Regions from separate parts of the Pseudoalteromonas sp. APC 3495 genome, predicted to be linked through region 2. Evidence: predicted binding sites of a transcription regulator. Region 2 holds the regulator's gene; each other region holds the start of a gene.
The links. The regulator sigma-54, encoded in region 2, starts transcription at its own class of promoters, with help from an activator protein. The targets are predictions, from matches to a motif close to GTTGGCACGNNNNTNGNNT.

Region 1 (7,217 bases), on a different contig from region 2:
CTACCCTCGTTTGGTTATGTATTTAAAGTTATTAAAGATAAATTTGGCGAAAGTAAGCCGTTTGGTCGCGATACGGTATTAAAACGCTATCAACTGGTTAAAAGTCATGACCGTGTTGGCCGAATGGCTGACACTATAGAGTATTCAAACGTCGTATTTCCTTTGGCACGATTTGATAGTAACTTGTTAGCACAGTTGCACAAAACCATTGGCTCATCGATGGTGATTGAGGGTGACTGGTTAATCATAAAACATTTATACATTGAACGGCGAATGACACCGCTTAATTTGTTTTTAGAAAATGCAGACGAAAAAAGTGCCGCCGATGCCATTGAAGAGTATGGCCAGGCGCTTAAAGAAATGATTGCCGTGAATATTTTCCCTGGCGATATGCTGTTAAAGAACTTTGGTGTAAGTAAGCACAAACGTATTATTTTTTATGATTACGATGAAGTGCAATATTTAACAGACATGAACTTTAGGGCACTACCCAAAGCAAAAAGTTATGATGATTATTTGATGGATGAACAAAGTTACTCGGTTGCTCCGCAAGATGTATTTCCAGAGCAATTATGTACCTTTGTAATGCCTAACCCAACATATAAACAATTTTTAACCAGTACGCACCCTGAACTACTTGATGTGAGCTTTTGGAAACAAGCACAACAAAATATAAAAAATGGAAAGGTGAGTCATATTTATCCCTATCCTACAGCACAGCGTTTTATCCATTACTGGTAAACGTTAAGGACACACAATGAATATAAGTAAAATAGATTTAAATTTACTGGTTTACCTCGATACATTACTGCGCGAATGTAACGTTACTCGTGCTGCTAACCAGCTTAGTATTACTCAACCGGCAATGAGTAATGGACTTAAACGCCTACGTAACCTTTTTAACGATCCTATTTTAGTGCGTACCAGCGATGGTATGGTGCCGACCGAGCGCGCTATTGAGTTACAGCCTGTTATTCGCGGTATTTTGATGACGCTTGAAGAAACGCTAGCACCTAATCGCGAATTTGAAGCTAAACAAAGTAAACGCGTGTTTAGAATTATGGCCAGTGACTATGCAGCCAGTACCATGGCACCGCGTTTATTAGGGAAATTACATGAAGAAGCCCCAGACACCACATTAGATATTTTAACGCCCAGCGATGTAACCTTTCATGATGTAGAAAACGGTAAAGTAGACATGGCAATTAACCGCTTTGAGAACTTACCGCAATCGTTTCATCATAAGCGAATTTGGAAAGATAGCTTTTGCTGTTTAGTAAAATCCGACAACCCTATTATTGAAAACTTTAGCCTAGATAGCTATTTAAAAGCCCGCCATATTTGGGTAAGTAAAACAGGCTTTGGTGTTGGGGTTGGCATGGATCCTAAAGATGTGCAAAAGCTGGGTTGGGTTGACGAAGCGCTCGCACATTTTGGGAAGCATCGAAATATTGCCACCTTTACTCGTAACTACCATGTTGCGATTCATTTAGCGAAAGAAAAAAACCTCGTGGCGACTTTACCTTCAAAAGCGGCCAATATTTATGTAGACGATCCGGGGCTTAAAATACTTGAACCACCCTTTCCAATTCCACCATTTGAACTTGATATGATATGGAGCCCTTTGTTACACAGAGATGCTAGCCATATTTGGTTACGTCAAAAAGTAGCCGAAGTAGCTGAAGAGCTTAAATAACCTTCTTACATGCTTTTATGTAAATTTTGCTTGCTAGCAGCATGTTAGCAAGCTTGCCTAGACCTCCCCATAATAATAAAACCATGAAAAACAATTAGTTAAAAAATAAAACCGCGTTGGAATGCCGCTTGCTTAGTTATCTATGTATTTTAAATTAACAGAGGTCATTATTATGAGCACCCATCAAGGACAAGAGATAAATCATATCACCGACATTATCCAAGTAATGAATAGCGGTATCGACTTTTACGAAAAAGCACAAGATAAAGTACAAGATCCTAGCGTAAGTGCATTATTTCAGCGCATGATCGACGCCCGCAAAGTAAGTGTTGAAAGCTTACAACCCTATGCAATTAATCAACAAGGTGCACGTGAAGATGGCTCTTCGTTCGCGGTAGAAGCACGCAGAGCATTTACCGCTTTGCTCAGTACATTTACTAGCGATAACGACCAAACCTACATTAAAGAGCTTGAAGAAGTAGAAGATAAAACCTTAGAAGAAATTAAAACAGCGTTAAAAAAGCCTCAATCACATGATTGTGAAGCGGCGCTGTCAAAGGTATTGCTTACCATGCAAAGCTGTCATGCTGAAATGAGTAAAATGCAAAAACATTAAGTTTAAAAACTATAAAAGGGCCTTACGGCCCTTTGGTTGTTAAATAACAATAGGAGAGTTATTAATTAAAAGCGGTATTCTGCACCTACGTAGTAGTAAGCACCGTTAAAACCAAATGGCGCTGAACGACGAGAGTACTTAAATACCCCATCACTGCTGACAATGGTATTACCTTGAGCATCTACAATAGTACCCGAACGTGAATTACCTATGGTGTTTTCATCAGGGTAAACATCAAATAAGTTATTTGCGCCAATATTTACCGATAAATTATCAGTTACAAAGTAATTAACTTTAATGTCAGTTAAAATTTCAGCACCGTAAGTCTGGCGACCGCCATCTTCAACTGTGTACTCACCAAAACGATTAAGTGATAAATTAACAGTCCAGTCGTCACGGCGATAAAGTGCACTTAAGTTAATGCGATCTTCTGGTTGCCATTCTTCGATGATAGAAATTTCTTGATCAGAAAACACATCATCGACTGGCACGGTTTCAAGACCAGAACCTGCAGGTGTAAATAACGACACCACATCGGTTTCGGTAAAGTTGGCCGCTAATGTAAAATCAAGTGTGCCGCCTAGGCCTTCTGTATTCCATGTAGCCACAAAGTCGATACCTTGCGTTTCTGTGTCAGCCCCATTTAAGAAAAACTGTCCTGCACCAGCACCCGAGCTCAATAACGCGGCATCAAGACTGTTTGATAAACCTTTGCCTAAGCGATTACTAATTACAATACGGTCGTCAATATCGATTGAGTAGTAATCAAGCGTTACATTAATATTATCGCTTACATTATAAACAATACCTAAACTGCGGTTTTGAGATTTCTCTTCTGTTAACTTAGGAATACCTAAACTTTGCGCCAAGGTTGAATCGTTTCTAAACGTGCCCACTTCTTCAGCCACTAAATTGCCATTAGGACCAACAACAAACTGCGTGCTGATATTGTTAAAGTACAACTGCTGCATTGAAGGCGCTCTAAAGCCTGAGCTTAATGCACCACGAAGTGAAATATCTTCGGTTAGTGACCAGTTACCCGCGAGTTTAAAGTTAACTGTATCGCCAAATCCTTTGTAATTATCGTAACGTAACGCCCCTGAGATAATCACATCTTCAATAACGTAAGCTTCAGCGTCTAAATAAAACGAGATCACATCGCGCGACTCATCAACCGACGATGCTGGCGATGAACCACCAAAGCCTTGTGTGCCACCTGATGCATTTTCGCTACCAATACCACCGCTTAGTCCATCATAAATATTAACACCATTGTTGGTATCGTAATCACGGTATGCGTATTCGCTGCCCTCTAAAATACGGTACTCATCGGTGCGTATTTCTGCGCCCATTGCTAATGAGTAATCATCAAAATTTTGAGTAAAATCAAGATTAATCGTTTGCAGTGATAGCTCCATACCATACGCGTAACCTTCACGTGGAATAGTGGCGCGAATATCTGCAGCGCTTAAGCCTTGGTCGTAACGTAAGAAGTTGGCATAAGAGGCATTAATCGTATCGCTAGTGGTGTAATCAATGCTGTTTTCACCATAGGTGTACGATAAGTCTAAGCTTGAGTCGTTATCAAACTGCGTTTTATAACCAAAGTTATATGAAATATCGTCAATCGTAGTGTTTATTTTTGGTAAAAAGCCAGCCGGAACTGTCGCATCACCATCTTGTAATACTGGGTTACCACCGGCATTGGCATTATGACGGAAAAATGCTGCTGATTCGTTATCACGCGTTGAATAGGTAATAAAACCGTATAGTTCACCCGCTCCTAATTCGTAGCCGGTGTTAACCGTTAAACCAAATTGTTGAGAGTCGGCATCGCCAATTCTAAATGTATCGCGTGGCGCGGTTAGTTCACGCGGGTCGCCTGCCAGTAACGTGCCGTCACTGAGCTCAGTACAACCATAAAATTGACATGAACCATGAAGCCCTGCACGGTTAGTTGGTGCGCGGTCACGGTAGTTTATAGTTGTATTTAAATAACCATTGTCACCTAAAGCAAAGCCTTTATTAAAGTCGATGTTAACAGTTTCGCCATCACCTTCTGAATACTCACCGTAGTTAATAGCGGCTTTACCACCTTCGCTGCCATCTTTGAGCACAATATTTATAACACCGGCAATTGCATCAGAACCATATTGAGCCGCAGCGCCATCACGCAGTACTTCAATACGTTTAATTGCTGAGGCTGGAATAGCGTTCATATCGGTACCCGCCGTACCACGCCCCACCGAAGTATTAATATGAATAATACTGGCTTGGTGACGACGCTTACCATTGATCAATACCAACGTTTGATCTGGCCCTAGGCCACGTAGCGTTGCTGGTCTTAATGCGTCAGTACCATCACTGATAGATGAACTTGAAAAGTTAAAAGAAGGTGCGATAGCTTGAAGCATGCGGCCAACTTCTGTTTGGCCGGTATTTTCGAGTGCTTCTGCACTTAAAATATCAACGGGGACAGGTAAGTCTTCAACTGAGCGCCCTGCCACACGACTACCTACAATAGCAATTTTTTCGATGTTTTGTTCTGCGCTTTGTTCAGCGGCATTGATTCCTTGTGAATTAACTGCAAGTAAAGCAGGTAATACAGCTGCACTAACTCCTGAAAGCTTCATCATGTTGTTATCTTTCCTATTGATTTGTTTGAGTTTAATACTCAGTAAACCATTTTGATCAACAACCGCATCGAGCTGTGTCTCAGCCAGTAATGCTTTTAGTGCATCAAGTTGAGAATAAAATCCATACAACGAATTTGCTTCGTATTGCTTGGCAAGTTCATACGAAAAAACCACAGTTTGTTCTGTTTGCTTAGCAAATTCTATTAAGGCTTTGTCTGCTCGTTGCGCTTTTATATCAAATTGCATCATTTGCCCCTCGGTTTGACTTGCATACACACTGATACTTAAAAACAGCGGTGCAACAAGGCCAAATTGAGTTAAATGGCACGTATGGTTACTGCGCAACTTATATAAACAGTTAGCAAACAAAAATCCTCTATAGTTTTTTATCATTTTTTTAATCTTTAAATTACTTTTTACACTCTTATGAGCAACATTGATTAACAATGGTGTGATTTTCATTACGATTACCTATGATTTTTTTTGATATTTTAGGCTAACAACATGCTCGCCTAAACGTTCATGTTCAATCGAAAAATTATTTTGCAAGCTCTCTAACAGGCCTGCCACATCACCCGCTTTAAAAACACCGGCCACTTTTATACGGGCTAACTCATCAGATGATAGTTCAAACCGCGTAGCGGTATAACGGCTGACTTCGTTTAAGGCATCTACCAGTTGCTCACCATTAAATATCAACATGCCATTTTGCCAAGCTAAGTCACGCTGTACATCATCAACCGATAAGTGTGTGATTGGTTTGGTAACGCTTTGTTCAATAATGGCTTTTTCACCGGAAATCACAATATTGGCATTAATTTGACGAATTTCATGATTGTTATTATCAGCTTGTTGATACGCTTTGAAATCATCAGCATTAACAGCAACGCTAGGATCGGTGATCATCACTTTACCCTCAGTAACAACCAGCTCGAGATCTGACGAAGTATTGCGCTGCACATTAAATACAGTACCGAGAGCGGTAAAGCTTTTATCACCGGCCATCACGCTGAATGGGCGTGATGCATCTTTAGCAACATTAAAACGGCCCTCGCCACGACTTAGTAACAATTGCCTACGGCCTTGGCTATAAGCGACTTCCAATGAGCTATTGGTATTAAGTTGTACAATTGTGCCATCTGGTAAAACATAGGTTGCTTGCTCACCAACTTTTGTTTTATAAATTTTTGTATAATTTACCTTGGCTAAATTTTTGTTGAAATTGCTATCTATATTTAGCAATAAATAGCTGCACATCATTAATGCAGCAACAATACTTGCTGCCATGCCAAATACATACGCAGGCTTTGTTTTGCTATTAGCCGATTGTTTATTTGGAAATAATACGCTGAGTTCGTTAAGTACACTCAGGTCATCCCAAAGCTGAGCTAATTCATACACCGCATTTTGATGAGCAGTACTTTGTAGCATCCACAGTTTAAATTGTTCCTGCTCTTCTTTTGTAAGGCCACGGTCAATAGCACTGATCCATTGCGATGCTTTTTCTAATATTAATTCTTTTGAGGTAAATTGATGGATGTTATTCATTTTGCTGCCCTCATTATGTCCGCACTTTGTTGGCAATGGTCGCTCTCATCGTGTGACTGTTCGCGCATATATAGCATGGTATTTAATAACCCTTTGGCAATGTGTTTTTCTACCGTACTTTGACTTAGCTGCATTTGCTGTGCGATCTCTTTTTGGCTCATTCCATAGACTTTTTTTAAAATAAAGCACTTTCTTACAACAGGACTTAATTGCTCAGTCGCCCGACAAAATAATAAAAAACGTTCTTTAGAGGTGTATTCGTCTTCTAATTGCATTGATTTAAGCAATTTGGGAAGTTCAGTTTCGTGGTTTAAAGGGGTACTAAATTTATTATCCCATTTAGCTATATGATTAAGTGCTAGGTGTTTAGCTGTTTTTAACATGTAGCTACGGGTGTATTGAATATCTTGCTTTAATTCAGCTTCATAACTTTTAACAAAGGTTTCTTGAACAATATCATCAACATCGTCAGGCAACACAATTTTAGACACGAAGCGCCGCAGTTGCGTGGATATGTCTGAGAATGTACTGGCTAATTTAAGTCCTCGAGCCACGTGGGTAGTCCCTTGTTATTATTATTACCGTAAGATTACGAGTTTTAGGGCTAATTACAAGGAGTTTTGTTAATTATTGGTTATTTATTAGTTGCTAACATACATAGTGCAATGTAAACGTATTACCTTTTAAAACTTTTTTAATCATTATGCCTGTTTGGTAAATA
Region 2 (7,217 bases):
ATAAAGTACTCAGCGATAGGGCGCCTAAAAAGCAGTTATTTTCATCAACCACATATAAGTCATCTGTACCCTCAGGTAATTCGCCGCGTAAGCGAATATAACGCAGTACCACATCTAGAGTCACATCGGGGCGAATAGTAACGGTATCTATATTCATCAATGCGCCAGCAGAGCGCTCTTGATACGATAAAGCCTGCGTTGCACGTTCTCTATCTTGAATATCCATAGCGCTAACAACATCTTTATAAACGGTGTCAGGTAGGCTACGTAGTACTTCCCCTAAGTCATCATGGCCCATGTCTTCGGTTGCGGCAGCAATGTGCTCGGGTGCCATTTGCGCAATAATACCCAAACGTACATCTTCAGACAGCTCTTCAAGCACATCACCTTGTACATCAGGATCAACAAGCTGCCAGAGCATACGGCGAATTTTATGCGGGGATGATTCTAAAAGAAGTGCGGTATCACAAGGCGCCGTTTTTGCCAGCATGCGTCTAACTTGAACAAATTGACCACTATTTAGTGACTTAGTCACCTGTTTTAGTTGTTGTAGTGGAATATCTTGTTCTAAAGCTTCAGGCATTGGCGTCCTTAATTAAATTGTATTACATGCTGGAAGGGTATAAATGCTATTCAATTTTAGTTTATCTTACTTTATGTGAGCAAACTAACTCAACCACTATTAACCTAAGCTTAGGATGATGAGTTAATAATGAACTTTTTTATTCTTGCTCATTAAATCGTTGGTCGATGAGTTCACCTATTGCGCTAAGTGCAGGCTCAGCGTCGGGGCCTTCGCATACCACCTTAACTTCTTTGCCTTGGCTGCTTTCGAGTAACATAAGTGCCAGCACGCTATCGCCAGCGGCTTGTTTGTCATCTTGAAATAAAGTGATTGTGGCATCAAATTGCACAGAAAGCTGAGCTAATACTGTCGCCGCTCTAGCGTGTAATCCTAATTTGTTTTTTATTAAAAATGTATTTTCTAACCGCATGACATGTTCTCGCAAGCTTTGATTTTATTCTTGTTCTCGGTGGCGAATTTTTACATTAGGATGACTCATTGCAAAGCTTTCACCAATGGTTTGCGCTAAATAAACAGAGCGGTGTTGCCCACCGGTACAGCCAATTGCAATGGTTAAGTAGCTGCGGTTATTTCGTTCTAAATGCGGCAGCCATGTTTGCACAAATGTTTGAATTTGCCATGTAAATTTTTGCACTATGCTGTGACTTGCTAGGTAGTCTTTTACTGGTTGATCCAGCCCCGTAAGTGGCTTAAGTTCAGGCTCCCAATGCGGGTTTGGTAAAAAACGGGCATCGAATACGTAATCTGCTTCTTTAGGGATGCCGTGTTTAAAACCAAATGACTCAAAGGTAATGATCAGTTGTTTATCTTTTTTTCCGAGTATTTTTTCACGAATAGATTCAGCAAGCTGATGCACACTTAAATCTGTGGTATCAATCATATAATCAGCACGATTAATCAATACATCAAGCAGTTGTTTTTCTTTTTTTATGGCTAAATCAAGCGGCAAAGAATCAATAGATAAAGGGTGGAGACGACGCGTTTCCGAAAAGCGTTTTATTAATGTTTGATCGTCACTGTCTAAATAAAATACCGTTGGTTTAGTAAAACCAGGTAAATATTCAATGATTTCATTAAACTGCTGTTGCTCTTTAGGTAGGTTACGTACATCAACACTCACGGCAATTTTATTATAACTGTCGGAAACACTGCGCACTAATGATGGTAATAAATTAAGAGGAATATTGTCTACACAATAATAACCTAAGTCTTCCACAACGCGTAACGCCACAGATTTACCTGACCCTGAACGACCGCTTATAATTATTAATTCCATTTATCACCTTTCTTTGTTACTACGATTGACTGACGATAACCTGATATAGTTCGCTATCCGATTTGGCGGCGCGTAACTGTTTACAAAATTCTTTATCATTGAGCTTATCAGCAATCGTGGCTAGCGTTTTCAAATGCTGCTGATTATCGCCATCGGGAACAATTAACGCGACAAAAATGTCAACCGGCCGGTTATCAATCGCATCAAAATTAATAGCTGTTTCGCTCACTAAAATCAAAGCAAGGGGCTCTTGAGCTCCACTCATGCGACCATGTGGAATAGCAATGCCTCGGCCAATGCCTGTACTTCCAAGCTTTTCTCTTGCAGTTAATGCATTAAGAATATCTTGTTGTGTTAAATAGGGCAGCTTATTGTGAGCCAATTCACTGATAAATTCTAAAATTCTTTTTTTACTATTAAAAAGGACCGCAGCTTTACTGCAGTCCTGACAGATAAGTGAGCTTAGTTTCATAGTGTTAGTGTCGAGCAAGTTTCTCTTTGTGTTTAATTACTTGACGATCTAGCTTGTCAATGAGCGAGTCTATAGCGGCATACATATCTTGATGCTCAGTAGAGGCAAAAATCTCAGCGCCACTAACATGAACGGTTGCTTCAGCTTTTTGGTTTAGTTTTTCTACATCGAGAATAACGTGCACATTCGTTATGTGATCAGTGTGCCTCTGTAACTTCGAAAATTTACTATTTACGTAGTCTCTAAGCGAGTCGGTAATATCTACATGGCGACCAGTTAAATTCAGTTGCATAAACATTTTCCTCTTTGTTGTACGCCTTAAATCAAACTTTTACGTTGATTAGACGGGGGAATAGCTAGAGATTCGCGATATTTTGCAATGGTTCTCCTCGCTACTTTAATTCCTTGCTCTGCCAATATATCTGCAATTTTACTATCACTCAATGGTTTAGCTGAGTTTTCTGCAGCGATTAATTTTTTAATTAATGCACGTATTGCTGTTGATGAACATTCGCCACCATTTTCAGTACTTACATGGCTTGAAAAGAAATATTTAAGCTCAAAAATGCCACGTGGTGTATGCATGTATTTTTGCGTAGTAACACGCGATATAGTCGACTCGTGCATTTCCACCATTTCAGCCACATCGTTAAGCACCATAGGCTTCATAGCCTCAGGACCGTGTTCAAAAAAGGCCTGTTGCTGTTGCACAATACAGTTGGTTACTTTAAGTAGCGTGTCATTTCTACTTTCTAAGCTTTTTATAAACCATTTAGCCTCTTGTAAGTGCGAGCGAATAAACTGGCTATCACCACTTGATTTAACCGTACGCGACATAGCTGCATATTGGCTATTTACTCTGATCTTAGGCATGCTATCTGGGTTTAATTCAACTACCCAACGACCTTTAACTTTTTTAACCGACACATCAGGAATAACGTATTCAGACTCTTCTCTAACAATAGTGTCTGCCGGTTTTGGGCTGAGCGTATGAATCAACGTCATGATTTCTTTAAGCTCATCTTCTTTAAGCTTTGTTTTTTTCATCAACGTGCGATAGTCACGTGCAGCAAGTAAATCAATATGATCGGTTAAGATCATTTTTGTTTCGTTTAAAAAAGGTGTGTCTTTATCAAATTGATTTAGCTGAATACACAAGCACTCTTGTAAACTACGCGCGGCTATTCCCACTGGATCAAATAGTTGAATACGCTTTAGTACCGCTTCTATTTCGTCAAGTTCAACTTCATCTTCGCCGTCGTTTTCTTGGTTAAAGCTTTCTAATATTTCTTCACAGCTAAGGGTTAGAATCCCTGAGTCGTCCACAGCTTCTACAATTGCAATAGCTATCGCTTCATCGGTAGGACTAAACGGCGTCAGTTGAAGTTGCCACATTAAATACTCATGCAGCGTTTCAGTCGAAGAGCCTTGATAAATAGATTCATCTTCTGGCATTGGGCCCGATGAAGAGGCAGGCGCAGCGCTCATATATTCATCCCAAGTAACATCCATAGCCATATCATCGCTAATGGTGTCTTTGGTCATTGCTTCGCCGCTATCTTGCTCATCCTCGCTAGGTTTATCGTCAGCTGAGGCACTTAGCGTTAAGTCATCGTTATCGGCTTTTTGTTCGTTTTTACCTGCAGTGTCTTCGCTGTAATCGTGTTCTTCAACTTCAAGCAAGGGGTTGCTATCGAGCGCTTCTTGAATTTCTTGCTGGAGATCCAATGTACTGAGTTGCAATAAGCGAATTGCTTGTTGCAACTGTGGAGTCATTGTAAGTTGCTGGCCCATGCGCAGCTGTAATGATTGCCTCATTTATCTCTAACAATCCTTTTAAATTACGGTCTGTTGACCTTTACGGATTAAAATTTGTTCAAACTAGGGGCGGTTTAATTGCGGCGCGAGGTTTGTAACCTAGTGGGCTAAGTCAAAACCGAGCAAAGCTTCCGCGTCCTGCTCACGCTCCTTACCTACATCCATGTAGGCAACAAAGAGTAAATCGTCCCTAGGCAGAACCCGAAGGGCAGCGCCTGTTTGGCATTGATGCTGCGTTATCGCCTATTTATGGGGAATACCACACCACATAGGCTCTGCCTTGCCTAAATACCAAACAGACTGCTGCAAATTCAACCTTGAAAGGTCAACAGACCTAAGTATGATTAATCTTAGCAGATGCTTAGTGGAATAACACACATATTAGAGCTTGAACTGCTCGCCCAAATAAACATCGCGTACTGTTTTATCGTTTAATACGTATTCAGGAGTGCCTGATGCAATTAACTCCCCATGAGAAACTATGTAGGCTTTTTCACAAACATCAAGTGTTTCGCGCACGTTATGGTCTGTAATAAGTACGCCAATGCCACGGTTTTTAAGATGCTCTATAATCTTTTTAATATCTAATACTGAGATAGGATCAACCCCCGCAAAGGGTTCGTCTAAAAGGATAAATTTAGGGTTTGCTGCTAACGCGCGAGCAATTTCAACGCGGCGACGTTCACCACCTGATAAGGCCATACCTTGGCTGTCGCGGATATGCTGAATGCTAAATTCATCAAGTAAATTATTTAAGGTATCTTCGCGTTGTTGTTTGTTTAATTCTTTACGTGTTTCTAAGATAGCCATTAAGTTTTGATAAACAGTCAGCTTTCTAAAAATAGACGACTCTTGCGGTAGATAACCAATCCCTAAACGCGCTCGGCTGTGCATCGGTAATAAAGTAATATCTTTATCATCAATTGATATTTTGCCTTTATCACTAGGGACAAGGCCTACAATCATATAAAAAGTGGTGGTTTTACCTGCACCATTAGGGCCAAGTAACCCCACAATACTGCCAGCTTCAACCTCTAGGCCAACGTTTTTTACAACTTCACGACCTTTGTAGCTTTTAGCTAATAGCTCTGCTTTTAATGTGCTCATGGTTGGCCTTTATCATCTTCTTTTTTATTTTCAACAGGCACTAAAATAGTGTGTACACGGTCTGTTGAGTTTTCGTCTTTTTCTGCGCTAATTAACTGCTGCTCGATATCGTAAGTGATACTTTTAGCTGTTATTTTTTGACCTGCTTGAGCAATGCTTGCATCGCCGATTAAGGTTAAAAAACGCAGCGACACATCGTAACGCACTTCATTAGCACTGGCGCTCATTATGGTGCCATCAGCTTGTGTTTCTTCAAAATATGCAGGGCTGCCTGTGGCAATTAATAACTGTTTGTTATCGCCTAGGTCATCGCGTTTATGCACTTCTAAACGGTCAGCTGTGATACGGCGATTACCATGAATAATTTCAACATTTTTCTCAAAAATGCCTACGTTTTCTTTTAATTGACCTTCTTGCTTATCTGCACTAATTGAAATTTGATTAGCAGCGGGGGCTTCAGCAGGTTCAGCGCCATTACTGTTAAAAGCAATTAATAGTGAGGGAACAATTAAAATTTTAAATAGGTTATTGGTCATAATATAGGGTTCGCGTATGGTTAATAAGTTTAATCACCTCGGTTTTTAAATCGGCCTCAAGGCCTTTACCTGTGATTTTTAAATTAGGTCCTGTAATAACGACAGGCTGCTGTGATTGCATGGTTAATAGTTTTATATCAACATTGATGGTCTGGGCGGTGATCGTATCGATCATGGCGTTATCTACTAAGTTTTGAGCGGTTACATTACCCTCTAACACCAGTTGACGGTCGTCGTAGAGGGTGGCTTCATCGGCGTTAATACGCCATGTTTGCTGCTCGTTGTATAAAGTGAATATAGGCTTTTCAAAAAAGGTAAAACCGAGTTGTTGATACAGCTCCATTTTTACCGCAGTTACCTTATGGCTCACTTTACCTTGTTCATTATAAGCCGTTTGTTTTAGCTCAATAGCGGTATAATCAGGCTTAGCAATAACTTGTGTTTCTTCGCTTGCAGTAATATCAACCTTAGTAAAATAAGGATACCAGAGCCAAACCATACAGCTTATGAATAAAACGCTCAGTATAATGCGCGCTACATTCATGAACTCGTTCCTTGGCTAGTTAGTGGCTTGTTATTTTCGAGCATAAGTAAGTCTGTCAGCTCTCTTACCGCCCCAAAACCGCCGGGCAGTTGGGTTACATAATGTGATAAACGTTTAATAAGTGGATGAGCATCGTTTACGGCAACCGCAAAACCGACTTGCTCCATTACTGGCATGTCTGGGCCATCATCACCTATATAAGCAATTTGCTCATCGCTAAGCGCTAATTTTTGTTTTAATTCTTGATAGGCTATAAGCTTGTCTTCTTGGCCTTGATATATATGTTGTACGGTTAAACTGCTCATACGTTGCTGCACTATATGAGAATGGCGCCCAGTGATTACGGCGACTTCAAAACCGCTGTTAATCAGGGCTTTAATACCAAATCCGTCTTTGGTGTTAAATGCTTTGAGTTCTTCACCTTGGTTTCCAAGGTAAATACGGCCATCAGAAAATACACCATCAATATCACAAATTAATAGCTTTACTTTTTTTGCGCGCGCCTTTGCATCATCACTTAGCGGTTGATAGAGATCTTCAAATTGCATTTATAGCACTCCGGCTTTAAGTAAGTCTTGCATATTTAGTGCGCCAATCGGTTGATTATGCTCATTAATTACAATTAAACCATTAATACGTTTTTGTTCCATAATATTTAACGCTTCAGCCGCGAGCATCTCTTGGGTGGCTGTAGTACACGACTTGGTCATCACAACATTAATTTCAGTGCTATGAATGTCAATACGTTGCTCTAAAATACGGCGTAAATCGCCATCGGTAAACAGGCCTGATAATTGCTGGTCACTATCAACAATAGCGGTCATGCCGAGTCCTTTGGCCGACATTTCAATTAAGGCATCTTTAATCGTTTGCGTCTC
Region 3 (7,217 bases), on a different contig from region 2:
ACCGTTACGCGAATAGGCAATATTGCCATCAGGCTGTAAAACCTCAAAAAATCCAGGACCAGAAATCATCCAATCTAATGAATTTTCAGTGGTGAGCATGTTACCTTGGGAAAAGTTTTTCTGATTAGCGACCACTTTCGTACCCGCGCCCAACATTAAGCCTGACGGCATTTCGGTGTCTTGCGATGAGCGACCGCCTGGTTGATTAATATTTTGGTAGAGTAAGTCTTCAAAAATAGCGCGGCTTTTTTTGTAACCCACTGTACTGGCATTCGCTAAGTTATTTGATATAACCGATATATCTGTTTGTTGAGCGTCAAGCCCTGTTTTACTTATCCATAATGCTGGATTCATAATAATATCCTCACGTTATAGTTAAACGATGCGCATCAGCTGTTCTTGACGTTCGTCAATCTCTTCAGCTGTTTTCATCAGTTTTACTTGTAATTCAAATTGGCGTTGATGACTGATCATATCGACCATTTCATGCACAGGATTTACATTCGATTTTTCTAATGTGCCGCCTAATACTTGTACATTGGCTGATGTTTCAACTATTTGGCCTGGTTTAGCTCTAAATAAGCCATCGTTACCCTTCTCGAGTGTAGCGTTGTTTGCATCAACTACTTTTAGCCGATCAACTTCTTCTAAAAAGTTAGCCGGTGCACCTTGAGGGCGAACTTGAATAGTGCCATCTTTGCTAAATTCAATTTTTTCAATCGGTACAGGTAATATGACTGGCCCACCTTCGCCAATAACTTGACGACCGTCGCTGGTAGTCAACATTCCTTCAGCCGTTATATTTAACGAACCCACTTTTGTATAGGCTTCATTACCAGAGGCATCCTGAACACTCAGCCATGCGTTATCACTCATAGCAATATCAAGGCTGCGACCTGTTTCGACAACACCGCCCGATGTCATGTTTGATCCTGGGCGCTCCTGCATAGCAAAAACACGAGTCGGCAAACCTTCACCGAAAGCCTGCATTGACCGTGCTTGCGCAAAATCAGATTTAAACCCAGTGGTATTCGCATTTGCCAAATTATTGGCTTTAAGAGCAAGCCCTTGCATGCTTTGTTTAGCGCCAGATGCCGCTATGTAGACCATTTTATCCATAACATCGACTCATTAAGAAATCTATGTATGAGTAAATGCAATATAAGTGCCAAATTAAATTTAAGTGTGAATAAGATTTTAGGAGAGGAATAAAAAAGGCTGCACTAAGCAGCCTTAGTAAATCAAAATATGATTATCTGATCTGAAGGATGTTCTGTTGAATAGTTGAGTTAACCTCAAGCGCACGAGAGTTTGCTTGGAAGTTACGCTGCGCACTAATCAAATCAACCAGCTCATTGGTTAAGTTTACGTTAGACTGCTCAAGAGCTGACGAATTAATGTTGCCTAGTGTGCCTGAACCTGGCTCACCCGCAATTGGTTCCCCCGAGGTCAAACTTTTTTTCCATGAAGTGTCACCTACTTGCTGCAAACCTTGTGAGTTTGAAAAGCGCACCATGGCAACTTGACCTAAGTAAGTTGAATCACCATTACTGTAAGATGCAACAACTTTTCCATCTGTACCAATATCAATACCCGCTAAGCGACCTACTGTCGCACCATCTTGCTCTAGTGCTTTCACCTCAAAGCGACTCGCATATTGAGTAGGCGTTCTATTTGCAGTACCGGCCTCATCGCGCCAATTAATCGCAATATCATCAAATTGGGCGCCATTAGATAAAATACCCGATAAATTAGTTCCGGTTAAATTAACATCAGTAAAGGTTGGACCAACATTTGGAGCACCATTAGTCGTTGCAGGCAAACCGCTAGCATCAAACCCAAAGGTACTTAGCGGGCTTGGTGTTGCTGTCGCGGCACCAGTTGCATCAAAGGGAGTTTTATCAAGCGTACCATGTACTTGCCATTCATTAGGCGCTGTTTTTACAAAAAAGAATTGTAGAACATGTGGCTCACCAAGTGAGTCATACATTGTGGTCGATGTCGAAGAGTTATAAGTAGTACTGTCTGTTGCATCAAAAGGGACAGCTATTACATCTTCTCGAGAATCGACGTTAAATGATGTATAAACGTTTGAAGTAGAGCGCGGAGAGCCCGAAGAATCTGGTATTTGTAAAGCAGATGAAGTACTAAGACTTACAGAGGTCGTATCACCACTAACTTCATCAACTGGGAAGCTTTGTAAAAAATTACCTTTAGCATCTACAACAAAGTTATCTTTATTAAGCTTAAATGCACCCGCACGCGTGTAGGTAAAGTCTTGTGCGCCTAAGTCTTGACTGGTAGCAAAATACCCCTCACCTGTGATCGCTAAATCCAGTGAATTATTAGTAAACTGCAGCGAGCCCTGATGAAACTGCTGGGCAACCATAGTGGTTTGTACACCATCACCATTTTTCGTTTTACCGGCGCTAAATACTGATGATGCGTATACATCAGCAAATTCAGCGCGAGACTCTTTAAAGCCCGTGGTATTTACGTTGGCAATATTATTGGCGGTAACATCTAAATCTTTTTGTGCGGCAGCAAGGCCTGTTAATGCAATATTGAAGCTCATAATTAACCTCTAACCTAAAAAATATTTAGCCTATTGGCTAAAAAATACATAAAATCTATTACGCGATTTCTGCGACATCAGTCAGCCTAACCGCACCTTCTTTGGTATTAATAATAATGCCGCTTGAGCCATTAATATTAACACTCTCAATATTTTTGAATGAGGCAATTGGTAAGCTAGAGAATTCGCCATCCGTACTGCCTTCAGCTTTAACATTGTATTCACCAGGAGGAAGTCGTTCACCCGCTTCGTTTTTACCATCCCATGCAAAGCGAACCGCACCTGCAGGCTGCGTGCCTAAATCAATAGTTTTAACTAATTGCCCTGATGCATCTTCAATACGAAGCGTTAAATTGTCTACCGGCTTTTCAGCAACAATCGCTCCCTTTACCTCACCCGACTCATTAAGCTCAAGTGTGTCAGACTCCAGCAGCGCTTGCTTACCAACCAGTGTTGATGCTTGCAATGCTGAATTTGATGTCATCGACGCAGCTAAAGACTCAAAGTTAGAGTTTAAATTTGAGATCCCTTCAGCCATAGTAAAGTTTGTCATTTGTGCAATCATCTGATCGTTATCAGCTGGTTTGCTGGGATCTTGATATGACAACTGCTGTGTTAACAACGAAAAGAAATCTTCTTGGGTTAACGCATCACTCTCTTCTTTTTTTGGCACTTGCTTATCTTGCCAACGTAAAGAGTCCATGTAGGATGAAGAAGTACTAATATCGTTACTCATGAGCTACCCTCAGTTACCGCTGACCTAACAGCAGTGTTTTACTTAACATTTGCTTAGCTGCATCAGCAACTTGAACATTTGTCTGATAAGAGCGAGAAGCAGAAATCATATTTGCCATCTCCTCAACAACATTCACGTTGGGTTTGTAAATATATCCATTTTCATCCGCACTCGGGTGATTTGGGTTATATTCGATTTGTAGTGGTTTATTACTTTCAACCACTCCTAACACTTTTACACCAACGGCAGAGCCCTGTGGGTTGCTTGCTGACGCTGACGCTTTTGTTAGCTCCGCAGCAAATACAGGTTGTCGCGCTCGGTACGTCTCATTTTGTGAAGAGCTAATTGTATTGGCATTAGAGATATTACTTGCCGTGGTATTTAATCGCACGTTTTGCGCGCTCATACCAGAACCAGCAATATCAAACACATTATATAAACTCATAATTAGGCTCCTTGACTACCGAGGGCTTTTTTCAGGCCTTTAAATTTACCATTAAGAAACTGGACACTGGCCTGATACTCCATAGCATTCTGTGTATACAAGTTCCGTTCCACTTGTATATCAACAGAGTTGCCATCACCTGTATCTGTTTGATTTGGCGTACGAAATAGTTCATTACTACCTACACTACGGGTACCACCGGCAATGTGTTTTTCATTGGTTCTTACCATGGTATTGCCGCTTAGTTGGTTGGACTTTGCCGTTTTTAATGCTGAGGCAAAGTCGATATCTTTTGCTTTATAGCCGGGCGTATCAGCATTTGCGATATTAGTAGCGAGCATTTCTGCTCTTTGCGAACGGATCAACATCGCATGCGGATGCACGCCTAATGCTTTATCAAAACTGATAGCCATAACTACCTCCAAAAAATTGACTCAGTACAGATAAAGCAATAAATGAGCCAGCAGTGAAAATAGTGATGATAAAAACAAAAAACGACGCAATAGGCGTCGTTTAGAGGAGGGATAATATATTAATGAAGGTCATTTCTTTTGATAAATGATACCAGGGTTACAACGCACCATATCAAAGTCAGTACTTAAACCAGACATAGACTCCGACGCACCTAAAAATAAATACCCCTTAGGGTTAAGTGCTTGAGAGAATTGTGCAATTATTTTGGCTTTCACCTCAGGTGAAAAGTAAATTAAAACATTACGGCAAAATATAATATCGAACTTACCCATTAAAGCGTACGAATCGAGCAAATTTAAATGCCTAAAGCTCACTTGCTTTTTCAATGAATCAACCACTTGTGCCATACCATTGCCGCTGTCTTTAAAAAACTTTTTACGGCGTTCAGCAGAGAGTCCACGAGCCAATGCCAATGCATCATATTCAGCATGTTTACACATATCAAGCATGGTATTTGATATATCTGTACCAATTATTTGTGCACCCATTTTTAAAACACCAGGGCTGCTGGATTGAAACTCAGCAACCGACATCGCTATTGAGTAGGGTTCTTGTCCTGATGAGCTCGCCGCAGACCATATTTTTAATGGCCTATTTAACGTTTTAAACTCAGGGAATAATCTGGTTTTAAGTAACTCAAACGGATACTGATCTCTAAACCACAATGTCTCATTGGTTGTCATGGCATCAACAACGGCAGCGCGCAACTGGCGCTCATGCACACCGAGAGTTTTACTTACCAATTCAGACAACGATTCAACATTAAATCGAGACATTAATGGTGCCAAACGGCTCTTTACCAAATACTGCTTATTTTCACCTAAAACAATACCGCACTGTTGTTCTAAAAATAAGCGAAATTGATCGTATTCGTTTTGCTGCAAATCTTTATTAGTCAAATCAATAACACCTATGTTTATTAATCACGATGAACCCATTTATTAACGGCTGTTGCAAGCTCGTCTGGGTTAAATTTTGCAATAAAATCATCTGCTCCTACTTTTTCAATCATCGCTTGATTGAAAACACCACTCAATGATGTGTGTAAAATCACATGTAGTGGCGCAAGTTTAGGATTAGCTTTGATTTCTGCAGTCAGCGTGTAACCATCCATTTCTGGCATTTCTACATCAGAAATGAGTAGCCCTACTCGCTCTGTAATATCATTTACGCAATCGAGCTCTGCAATTTCTTTTAATCTTATTAAAGCTTCTTTACCATTTTTAGCCAACTCAGTTGTTACACCTAATGGTTCCAATGCTCGTTTTACTTGATTTCGCGCAACAGCCGAATCATCAGCAATAAATACTATTCTCTCGCCTAAATCTTTTTGTATATTACCTTGCGAGGCGACATCATCGCTCACGGTAGTATTAACTGGGCAGATTTCGTTTAAGATTTTTTCTACGTCGAGTATCTCAACGAGCTCATTTTCAATTTCAGTGACGGCTGTTAAATAAGAATAACGACCCGCTCCTGACGGCGGTGGCATTATTTTTTCCCAGTTCATGTTAACTATACGTTCAACACCACCTACTAAGAATCCTTGCACTGTACGGTTATACTCAGCAATTATTATAAAGCCATCTTCGATGCTTTTTATTGGGCGCCCGCCTACGGCCATAGATAAATCAATCACCGAAATAGTTTGCCCACGAATATGTGCTACGCCACGGATATAAGTGTTAGATTTCGGCATGCTAGTCAATGGAGGGCATTGAAGAACTTCTCTTACCTTGAACACATTAATACCAAAGCGCTGACGCCCATTAAGCTTAAATAACAATAATTCCAAGCGGTTTTGCCCAACCAACTGCGTACGTTGGTTTACTGAGTCTAAAATGCCGGCCATTTAAATCTCCTAAGAAAACAAATATAAGGAACGATAATTGCTTTCAATTAATAAAGCGTCATAACACAACGGGGGCGTCTAAATTCTGACGCAAAATATTTATACCCTGTTTGCAACCATAAGCATAGTCGAAACATTATGAGTTTGTTAAAAAAAACCAGAAGATACAGTGTTTTTTATTTTCTTGCTAGCCTCTGCTTCGCTTTGCCACTAAAGGCACAAGTATTTAGTAAAGAGTTATTGCAAGAAATGGCTGTATCTTATGTTGCTCAAAAAGCAGTGACTACAAATGATAACAAAATACAGTTTAGCGCATTACCGCTAGATAGCCGCATTCCCGATCGCCAATGTAATTCTGAGCCTGAGCTAATAACGCCAAGTGAGCCTCCCTTTAATCGCCAAGTCACTATTCAAATAAAATGTAACGATAGTGACAACTGGGCACAGTACGTTCATGTCAGAATCACTGAATCAGCACCTGTTGTAGTTGCAACTACCAATTTAGCACGAGGTGAAGTGATTACTCCATCCCATTTAAGTATTGATATGCGCCCTGCACACTTTATCAGAGCGCAGTACCTTGAAGATCCAACGGCTCTTATTGGTAGTCGTAGCAAACGCAACATCCGTGAAGGAATGCCCGTTTTACTTAATCAAATATGTATGGTGTGCAAAGGTGATTCTGTTACAATTTATGCTAATATCAAAGGGTTAAGAGTGAAAACGACGGGTATTGCATTAGAGGATGGCACCTTGGGCGAGCAAGTAAGAGTAGAAAACAAAAAGACAGGTAAAGTTTTAAATGCGCGTGTAGATGGTGTAGAGTCTGTGCAAGTAAATATTTAATATAAATTTATGCTAAAGTATCTTTAATAAATGCCGATATAAAGGCATCAGTTGGGCAATATACGGATTTTTATTATGGTCGGTCAAGTAAATAAATCAAATCAACAACCGAGTGTTTTAACAAACACTCAACAGCAAAAAGTTGATTTAAAAAGAGATAATGCAAATACACAGGCGGCACAAACGCCTTCACCTAAAGCTGCCAGCGATTCGGTGAGCTTAACACCGCAAGCTAAGCAATTAAAATCGTTACAAGAGAAAGCGCAGCAGTCTTCTGGTTTTGATAGCA

Region 1: QL984_RS10685 (PA2169 family four-helix-bundle protein) is a predicted target of sigma-54. The motif match lies at 1,812-1,830, and genes of this name have one in related genera.
Region 3: flgB (flagellar basal body rod protein FlgB) is a predicted target of sigma-54. The motif match lies at 4,203-4,221, and genes of this name have one in related genera.

Annotation. Positions count from the first base shown of each region.
Region 1 covers NZ_JASDDA010000023.1:1,191-8,407, forward strand. Annotated here, with positions in the region: gene aceK (bifunctional isocitrate dehydrogenase kinase/phosphatase) at 1-741, shown strand, start outside; gene QL984_RS10680 (LysR family transcriptional regulator) at 758-1,696, shown strand; gene QL984_RS10685 (PA2169 family four-helix-bundle protein) at 1,869-2,312, shown strand; gene QL984_RS10690 (TonB-dependent receptor) at 2,378-5,410, opposite strand; gene QL984_RS10695 (FecR domain-containing protein) at 5,420-6,496, opposite strand; gene QL984_RS10700 (sigma-70 family RNA polymerase sigma factor) at 6,493-7,050, opposite strand.
Region 2 covers NZ_JASDDA010000009.1:31,637-38,853, reverse strand. Annotated here, with positions in the region: gene mgtE (magnesium transporter) at 1-583, opposite strand, end outside; gene QL984_RS05590 (HPr family phosphocarrier protein) at 723-995, opposite strand; gene rapZ (RNase adapter RapZ) at 1,020-1,862, opposite strand; gene ptsN (PTS IIA-like nitrogen regulatory protein PtsN) at 1,882-2,334, opposite strand; gene hpf (ribosome hibernation promoting factor) at 2,339-2,626, opposite strand; gene QL984_RS05570 (RNA polymerase factor sigma-54) at 2,653-4,152, opposite strand; gene lptB (LPS export ABC transporter ATP-binding protein) at 4,534-5,259, opposite strand; gene lptA (lipopolysaccharide transport periplasmic protein LptA) at 5,256-5,795, opposite strand; gene lptC (LPS export ABC transporter periplasmic protein LptC) at 5,785-6,339, opposite strand; gene kdsC (3-deoxy-manno-octulosonate-8-phosphatase KdsC) at 6,336-6,887, opposite strand; gene QL984_RS05545 (KpsF/GutQ family sugar-phosphate isomerase) at 6,888-7,217, opposite strand, start outside.
Region 3 covers NZ_JASDDA010000017.1:6,759-13,975, reverse strand. Annotated here, with positions in the region: gene flgG (flagellar basal-body rod protein FlgG) at 1-354, opposite strand, end outside; gene QL984_RS08905 (flagellar basal body rod protein FlgF) at 376-1,119, opposite strand; gene flgE (flagellar hook protein FlgE) at 1,253-2,575, opposite strand; gene QL984_RS08895 (flagellar hook assembly protein FlgD) at 2,634-3,311, opposite strand; gene flgC (flagellar basal body rod protein FlgC) at 3,325-3,756, opposite strand; gene flgB (flagellar basal body rod protein FlgB) at 3,759-4,169, opposite strand; gene QL984_RS08880 (protein-glutamate O-methyltransferase CheR) at 4,299-5,129, opposite strand; gene QL984_RS08875 (chemotaxis protein) at 5,150-6,082, opposite strand; gene flgA (flagellar basal body P-ring formation chaperone FlgA) at 6,221-6,928, shown strand; gene flgM (flagellar biosynthesis anti-sigma factor FlgM) at 7,004-7,217, shown strand, end outside.